2 regions of the Paenibacillus sp. JNU01 genome follow, and region 2 is predicted to be linked to the other one. Evidence: predicted binding sites of a transcription regulator. Region 2 holds the regulator's gene; the other holds the start of a gene.
What was found. The regulator NrdR, encoded in region 2, represses ribonucleotide reductase genes. The targets are predictions, from matches to a motif close to AACACNATATATNGTGTT.

Region 1 (4,195 bases), 2.7 Mb from region 2:
GCTTCCAAGGCTGATCTCGCTTACTTTCAGTCCGCTTCCACCCAATCTGCGATAATCCATTGATTGCATATCCTCCTCTATTGGTTATAAAGATGAAGTACACATTCTATTGTAACGTAACCAGCTCGGATGAAAAGGGCTTTGGCGCAGAAATTGGATAAATGCAAAGGGAAAAACAAAGAAGCGCACCTGTAGCAGGTGCGCCAACTGAGATAACTTTCCATTCGGCTGCCCGTTTAGGGCAACGTAATACTCAATGCATTCAACAAATCAGCTTGTCTGACCGGTTTCGTCAGAACAGCATCAAAGGTTTCCGCTTCGTGCGGGTCAATGTGCATACCATATGGAACCAGAACAATGACGGGCAGATTCTCCAGCCGCTGTTTCATTTCATGTACGAAATCAACTGCGCCGCCCTCTTGAAGTCCCATATCCACAACGGCTACATCCGGCTTGAAGCCCTCCTTGATCCACTCATGTGCTACACTCGAACCCGAGGTCATATGCACATCCATCTCCCATCTGCGCATCAGGGAAGAAACGCCTTGCAATATATCCGGGTCCTTGGCGAGCAACACCTTTTTCCCTTTTAACCGCTGCTGAATACTTGCAAGTTGAGGTAACTCCCAGTATCTGCGTAAGGGAAGGGCAATATGGAATTCCGTCTCATTCTCTCCCGCACTACTCACCTGAATACGCCCATGCATGAGAATGGCAAGATTTTGGCTTACTGCCAAACCCAGATTGCTTCCGATCAGTTTTTGGATATCCAAATTTTCATCTTGGCCGTTCAAATTACGCAACTTCTTATCGGATACCATCTGACCCGTGTACTTCACCTTGAGCGCAAGTGTACCCATATCCTCTGTCTCTTCGCCGTTCACCATGGCCGTGATCAGAACTGAGCCTTCACGCGTTGAATCGAGAGCATATTGAATGACATGTGCAAGCAGCTGTCCAATCTTGATCTCATCACCAACAAATACTTGCGATACATTCAAATCAAGATTCAATCCCAGATCAATATTCTTGCCCGATGCCATTCCGGCATAGAGATAGACGGTATTTTCAATGGTACCGACCAGATCAAACGGATCATCATGAATAACCGTTTTGCCTGCCTCATTAATATTGAAGCTCATCATATTATTCAGGAGCGAGAGTAGTATGTTGCCACTCGTCTCGATCATATTCACATATTCTGATTGCTCTTCAGACATATCCGGAGTACGCATTAGATCCGTCAACCCCAGAATGCCGTTCAACGGATTGCGAATCTCGTGACTCATCAGTTTGAGCATCTGTGCTTTGGTCATGGCCTCCGATTCGGCTCGTTCTTTCTCTGCCTGGAGCTGCTCTTGCAATCGTTCCGAATCACTCAACTTTCGCTCCTGAACATGCAGCGTGCTCTCCAGATCCACAACATATCCCAGAAAGACAGCCATCGCGTTCAGCGTCTTCATGTCCGTTTCACTGATCACATAACCAGCATTGTCCATTAGACATATCGTTCCAAATGTTTCGCCAGATCTTCGTATGATAGGTACACCCACGAAGAAACGGCTCCCAAGCCCATTCGTAACGTCCATGGAGCTTGTCATTGGGTGTTCACATGTATTCTGAATGGTAAGAACGCTACCTTTGTCTCTTAACACCAGACTGCAATATGATTCGTTAAATGAAAGCTCACTGCCTTTAACAATCAACTCTTCCGTACGGTTAAAGGCCTCCAAAATGACATTCGTCACCCCATCATTCGTGGCAACGAAGATGGTATTGACCTTCAATATCCCGCTTAATACGTCCACGATATGGGCCGCAGCTTCCTTTATGTCTTCATAGAAGCCTCTCGTAATGCCTTCTGCCGTCCCCATGATTCACCCCTCTTGTCTTAGCTGCACTTTCAAATCTGTACATCAGAATGTTTAATCATGTACAAGGGTTCATCAAGAATCCGAATATCTGTCACAATCTATACTTATATGATTAACACCGTAGAAGTAAAAGAGAATCATACTCCCTGCCAATCGCCCCTTTTAGGACAAAAGCAGGTCTTGAACTAATGACGTAACAAGCGTAAATATACTGCAAATTGCCTTTTCAAATGGCTCAAAGTTCATCTTGTCCAACTTCGGATATTTTACATGCAGAATAACTAGAAATTATACGCTTCTACTCAGACTTTGGGAACCTTTATCCGCAGTAATTAAAGGAAAGTCCATTTTGTCCATTAAGTTGTGTGACCATTATCACACCCAAAAAACCACATATAGTTTATAAATGGATAATACAAATCTACATATAGTATTTAACGCAATTTAAATGATCAATACATCATTTTAGGAGGAACCTTACATGAACTTGCTTGAGTATGCCACTCCACCGGCATCCGATCTATTATCCGACTTGGGAAGACGAATTATTGGCGCTGAAGATGCCGATACGCTGAGGGAAAATGCGAATCTGAACGGGGACTCCTTCAGCGGCAAGATGAGCAGGCTCGGTTCGGAGACCGCCAAGTGGCATGCTCTGCGTCATGTGTTGCCGGAAGAGCTTGCTCAAGCTGTGGAGAACGGGGATCTGTATGTACACGATCTGGATCAGTATGCACTTGGCACGACCAACTGCATCTTTATCCCGTTTGACCGTCTTCTTGCTGCGGGTTTCAATACAGGCAACGGATCGGTTCGCACACCTCAGACGATCATGTCTGCAATGGCTCTGGTTGCAATCATCTTCCAATCCCAGCAGAACAGTCAGTATGGTGGCGTATCGGCCAATAAGATTGATTGGGATCTGGCTCCCTATGTGCAGCGATCATTTCGCAAACATTATCGCAAAGGACAACGACTTTTTGGTGAGAATGCCCTGATTGAAGATGAACAACTTCATCTGGACAGTATGGAAGCGAAGATTCAGTGCCCACGCGCATATGACTTCGCCTATGAAGAGACTGAACTGGAGACGGGACAAGCTGCCGAATCGCTGATCCATAACCTGAATACGATGAGCAGTCGGGCTGGTGGACAGATTCCATTCACATCACTGAATTATGGATTATGTACTTCTGCGGAAGGACGGTTGGTATCACGTTCATTGCTCGAAGCAACGATTCGCGGCCTGGGCAACGGGGAAACTCCCGTGTTCCCTCAACATATTTTCCAATGTAAACAAGGGATCAATCAGGCTCATGGCGAGCCAAACTATGATCTGTTCCGCCTTGCGGTCACCTGTTCATCCCGGCGGATGTATCCTAACTTTGTCAATGTGGATGCCTCGTTCAATCTGCCTTTCTATCATCCGGAAGATCCGGATACGATCATTGCAACCATGGGATGCCGCACACGTACTCTGGCTGACCGGTTTGGTCGTAATCGTCAAAGTGGTAAAGGTAATCTGTCTTTTAATACCATCAACCTGGTCAAGCTCGGCATCCGGTTTGGCATCTGCCAGGGCAACAGAGCGGTTGCCGATCGGGCGGGATTCTACACTGCACTGGAATCCGTGATGCAAAATGCTGCGCATGGTCTGTTGCATCGGTACCGTATCCAGACTGTTCAACCTGCTAAGGCGTCAGATTTCATGATGCGGGAGGGTGTATGGGAAGGCGGGGAGCAACTTGCTCCGAATGAACCCGTTGGGGATCTGCTCAAACATGGTACGTTATCCCTGGGTTTTATCGGTCTGGCAGAATGTATGACAGCTCTCTATGGACGCCATCATGGACAGGACCCTCATGTGCATCGTGAAGCGCTGAATATTATTCGCACCATGAGAGAGTTCTGTGATCAGATGAGCGAGCAACATAACTTGAATATCACCCTGTTTGCTACACCTGCTGAAGGGTTATCCGGCAAATTCACGAAGATCGACAGAGCGCGATATGGGCTTATTCCTAGAGTTAATGATCGGGAGTATTATACGAATTCATTCCATATCCCCGTATACCATACTCTTCCAGCTTATCGGAAGATTGAACTGGAGGCCCCATTCCATACGTTATGTAATGCGGGAGCGATCTCGTATGTGGAGCTGGACGGGAACGTTCGAGCCAACACCGCAGCTTTCCTTCGAATCGTGCAATATGCACTGGCGCAGGATATCGGGTATTTTTCCATTAATCATCCGATTGATCGCTGCCCTGCATGCGGTTATGAAGGTGTTATCGGGGATGTATGCCCAGGCTGCGAAGCCC
Region 2 (4,195 bases):
AACGATGAATATAGGCTTAACCGGCGGGATCGCGACAGGCAAAAGCAGTGTTTCCGCCTATCTCGCCAGTAAGGGAGCGTTGCTCATCGATGCAGACGTTATTGCCCGGGAAGTTATGATGCCCGGGCATCCCGTGTTGGCCGCCGCTGTTAAGCGGTTTGGACAAGCCATACTGAACGAAGATGGAACACTGGATCGGAAAAAGCTTGGAAGTATTGTTTTCCAACAACCAGAGGAACGAAAGGCATTGGAGGCTATCACACATCCGGCGATCCGTAAAGAGATGCGTGAACGGGCTGCTGCATATGCGTTGCAACATCCGGATAAACTTGTGGTATCTGATATTCCATTGCTCTACGAATCGGGTCTGGAAGACGGTTTTGAGGAAGTCATGGTTGTCTATGTACCGAGAGCGGTTCAACGAGATCGCTTGATGAGTCGGGATGGAATGACTGCAGCGCAGGCTGAGGCACGGATGGATGTACAGATGGATATTGAGCGCAAAAAGCAGTTGGCTGACATTGTCATCGATAACAGCGGTTTATGGACTGAGACGGAGCAGCAAATTGACTCATATCTACAGCGTAAGGGTTTGTTATGAGAATATTGCGCAAGAAACGAGTACTGCTGTTGATGTTTGTGTCCTTTGTATTGGTGTTATTTCTGAATACAAACTGGATGGCATGGTTCTATCCGATTCATTATAAGGAAGAGATTCGTGCCCAATCTCAGAGCTATGAGGTTGATCCGTTTCTGATTGCTTCCATTATCAAAGTGGAGACCAATTTCAAGACAAGCAAGGAATCCAAACGAGGTGCCATTGGACTCATGCAGCTGATGCCGGACACGGCCAACTGGATATTGGAACAAGCCAAAATTCCCGACACTTCACTGGAGGAATTGAAGCACGAGCCTGAACGAAATATTCAGTTAGGCACATGGTATCTGCGCAATCTGTCCGATCAATTTGGTGGCAATGAAGCGGTTATGATCGCTGCTTATAATGCGGGTCCAGGCAAAGTGAATAGTTGGCTCAGAGATGGTGTATGGGATGGTTCATTCGATACGGTAAAGGATATTCCATTTGGTGAGACGCGTCACTATGTACAAAGGGTCATTTATTATTATAATCAGTATGTAAAGATCTATAATACGTTCTAAGTATATAAGTAGAAGCACAGAGCAGGCCGGTTGTTCACCGGCCGCTCCATGCTCCTCTGTGTAGCGTATTACGATGCAGATATTATTGGTATTGACCTGCCAATTGCTGTTCTGCAATTGTTACCAGACGCTTCGTGATGTATCCACCGATCGAACCGTTCTCGTAAGAAGTCATGTTACCTTGGTATCCGTCTTGTGGGATGCTGATTCCGAGTTCTTGAGCAACTTCATATTTCATTTGCTCGAGTGCTGCGGAAGCTTTAGTTACCACCAGGTTGTTGGAGTTACCGTTGCTTTGTGCCATTGCTGTTCACCTCCTCGTGAGTTGGTAAAAGTATTATGTCTCGGCAATGCATTTTTCATTACAAAATCAAGACAGGGAATATGTGGTAAAAAGTAAAACGTGGGAAGTGATCTGATTTGAAGTGTCCTTATTGCGGTTATATGGGTACCAAAGTGCTTGATTCGCGTCCGGCCAACGAAGCGAAATCCATTCGCCGTCGCCGGGAGTGTGAGCAGTGTGCCCGAAGATTCACAACGTTTGAGATGATTGAAGAAACTCCATTGATTGTTATCAAGAAAGATGGCAGCCGGGAAGAGTTTAGCCGGGACAAGATTCTTCGCGGGCTTATTCGTGCCTGTGAGAAACGTCCAGTCTCCGTTGAGACGTTGGAGATGATGGTATCTGAAGTCGAGAAATCCCTGCGTAATACAGCTGATGCTGAAGTGGAGAGTCGTCAGATTGGTGAGCTATTGATGGAACAGTTGTTTCCAGTCGATGAAGTGGCGTATGTCCGTTTCGCGTCGGTATATCGTCAGTTCAAAGATATCAATATGTTCATGAAAGAACTGAAATCCCTGTTGTCCAAAGACGATCTGGAGGATTAGTGAAGTGGGAAAGGGAGAAGAGCAGTCTGGAGTTCCAGTCCATGTGTACCAGTGAAATCGGTTGTTCTTCTCCAATCATTTTGGATCTTGAAAAATTGATTGACAGCGAAAGCTGGATTTTATATGATATAGGAGTCGCCTGTGGAACGTTAGCAGTGTTGGACAAGTTATCTATTTCATATCCTGGGGCCTTAGCTCAGCTGGGAGAGCGCATCGCTGGCAGCGATGAGGTCAGGGGTTCGATCCCCCTAGGCTCCATAACGAAGAACGCCATCACATTAGTGTGATGGCGTTTTTTATGTGGTGAAATAAATCAGAACATGATTAATGAAGTAGAAGGAATTGGGGACGTATATTCTAAATACCAAAAATCGAGGGTTTAAAGTCCTGACCGGGGAGTTGTCAAAAAAAGTGCAGTTTGAAAACAGGAGACCCATCCGGCTTGATATTGTCCAGCCGGGAGGGGTCTCCTTAATTCTGTATACGCTTTCACTTAGCCAGATATTCAACGAACCTTACAAAGATCGTGGCTACTTCGGCGCGGGTGGCGGTGGCTTTGGGAACAAAAAAGTTGCCCGGTTTGCCTAATATAATGCCGTTGCCTTGAAGCGTCTGAACGGCCTCCAACGCCCAGGAGCTGATCTCACTCTGATCCGTGAAGGGTTTAGAGTAGCTTTCAGGTATCTCATAGCCCTTGTAGTTCATGTAGTTGTAAAGTATCACCAGCAGCTGCTCACGCGTTAACGGCGAATTGGGGTCAAACAGGTCTGCGTTTGTACCGTTGACTATGCCTTTTTCGGCCGCCCACTCGGCTGCCGCGGTGTACCATTGTCCGTCCGTCACGTCATTAAAGCGGGAACTCGTGTAGCTGGAGAGGTTTACGTTCTCAAGATTGGCCAGTACCTGCACGAACATTGCACGCGTCATTGCGCTGCCCGGTGAGAACATTGTGGACGTCGTGCCGTTGAAAAGATCGTATGTGTAGGCGAAATTTATATCGTTGTAGAACCAGTCTTCCATGTTGGCATCCCTGAAAGGGTTGCCCGATATCACGAGGAAGCCCAGTGGGGTGGCGTCATCGAACACCAGCTCCGTACCCTCACGGATGTTCAGCGACATGCCGTTGTTTAAACCGACTCTTGCTCCGTCCGGTCCTACCACAACCGCTCCGCTGCTCCGTATCTTCGATCCACCGTGGAGATGCACCTGGTTGCCGTTTGACAGGTTCACATGCGCTTCTTTGCCGCCTATTGTGACCGTACCATCGCTCGCGATCGTCGAGCCACCCGAAATGGTCACTCTGCTGTTGCCGCCGGGTAGTGTCACTTCGGCGCTTTTGTCTGCCGGAATGATTACCTCACCGTTTGCGTCTATCGATGTGCCTTCGGGTACTTTAATCTTCGTCCCGCCTTTGGTCGCAATCTCGCCGCCGCCAGGCAGGGTGGTGTTGCCGTTTTTGTCAGTGATCACGGGCTTATCCTTCGGTGTATTCACTGTGTAGGTCGACTTCGACGTTCCAGCGTCTGTCCCGGTGCCCGTATTGTTGGTGTTGTGTGTATTACCACTGTTGCTTGTATTACCGGTGTTGCCCGTATTGCCGCCAGAATCAGGTACAGTGGGAGTCGTCGTCTTCATCGGTGTCGCCGTAGCACTGATCTCCGCGCCGTCTCCCTTCGCGTTCACCGCGATGATGGTGAAGTTGTAGCCTTGGCCGTTTGTCAGATTGTTGAAGGTATATTTGGTCTCCGCCGCTTCCAATGCAACCGGTGTTACATTTCCATACCATACCTTGTAGCCCAATATCGCGCTGCCACCATCGTCAGCAGGAGCATTCCAGCTCAATGTGACCTGTCCGTCACCCGCTGTCGCTTTGAAGCCACTCGGTGCACCAGGCACGGACGGTTTTCTCTGCGCGAACATCCAATCAAAGACGTCTGTGTAATCATTGTCCCAAGCCGGTAAGTTAGAGGACTGCGCCGTGGGAGCTATGCTCCAATTCCCCATAGTGATCTGGTTATAAAGCACCGCCGCTTCAACTTCATGCGCTATATAATCAGCCAGAACAGGTGTGTTGGCCGGATTCGGCCTCAGATTCGGCTGATCAAATTGATTGTAGGGCCACGTAAGAGCCTCATTACTCTCAAAG

Region 1: the regulator NrdR is predicted to act here: its motif matches at 2,292-2,309, upstream of NLBNIHML_RS15210 (anaerobic ribonucleoside triphosphate reductase).

The regions. Positions count from the first base shown of each region.
Region 1 is NZ_CP169723.1:3,502,765-3,506,959, forward strand. Features, by position in the region: gene NLBNIHML_RS15200 (aldo/keto reductase family protein) at 1-60, opposite strand, end outside; gene NLBNIHML_RS15205 (hybrid sensor histidine kinase/response regulator) at 237-1,874, opposite strand; gene NLBNIHML_RS15210 (anaerobic ribonucleoside triphosphate reductase) at 2,356-4,195, shown strand, end outside.
Region 2 is NZ_CP169723.1:6,168,971-6,173,165, forward strand. Features, by position in the region: gene coaE (dephospho-CoA kinase) at 5-601, shown strand; gene NLBNIHML_RS27145 (lytic transglycosylase domain-containing protein) at 598-1,161, shown strand; gene NLBNIHML_RS27150 (alpha/beta-type small acid-soluble spore protein) at 1,244-1,465, opposite strand; gene nrdR (transcriptional regulator NrdR) at 1,582-2,049, shown strand; tRNA gene NLBNIHML_RS27160 (tRNA-Ala) at 2,235-2,307, shown strand; gene NLBNIHML_RS27165 (S-layer homology domain-containing protein) at 2,539-4,195, opposite strand, start outside.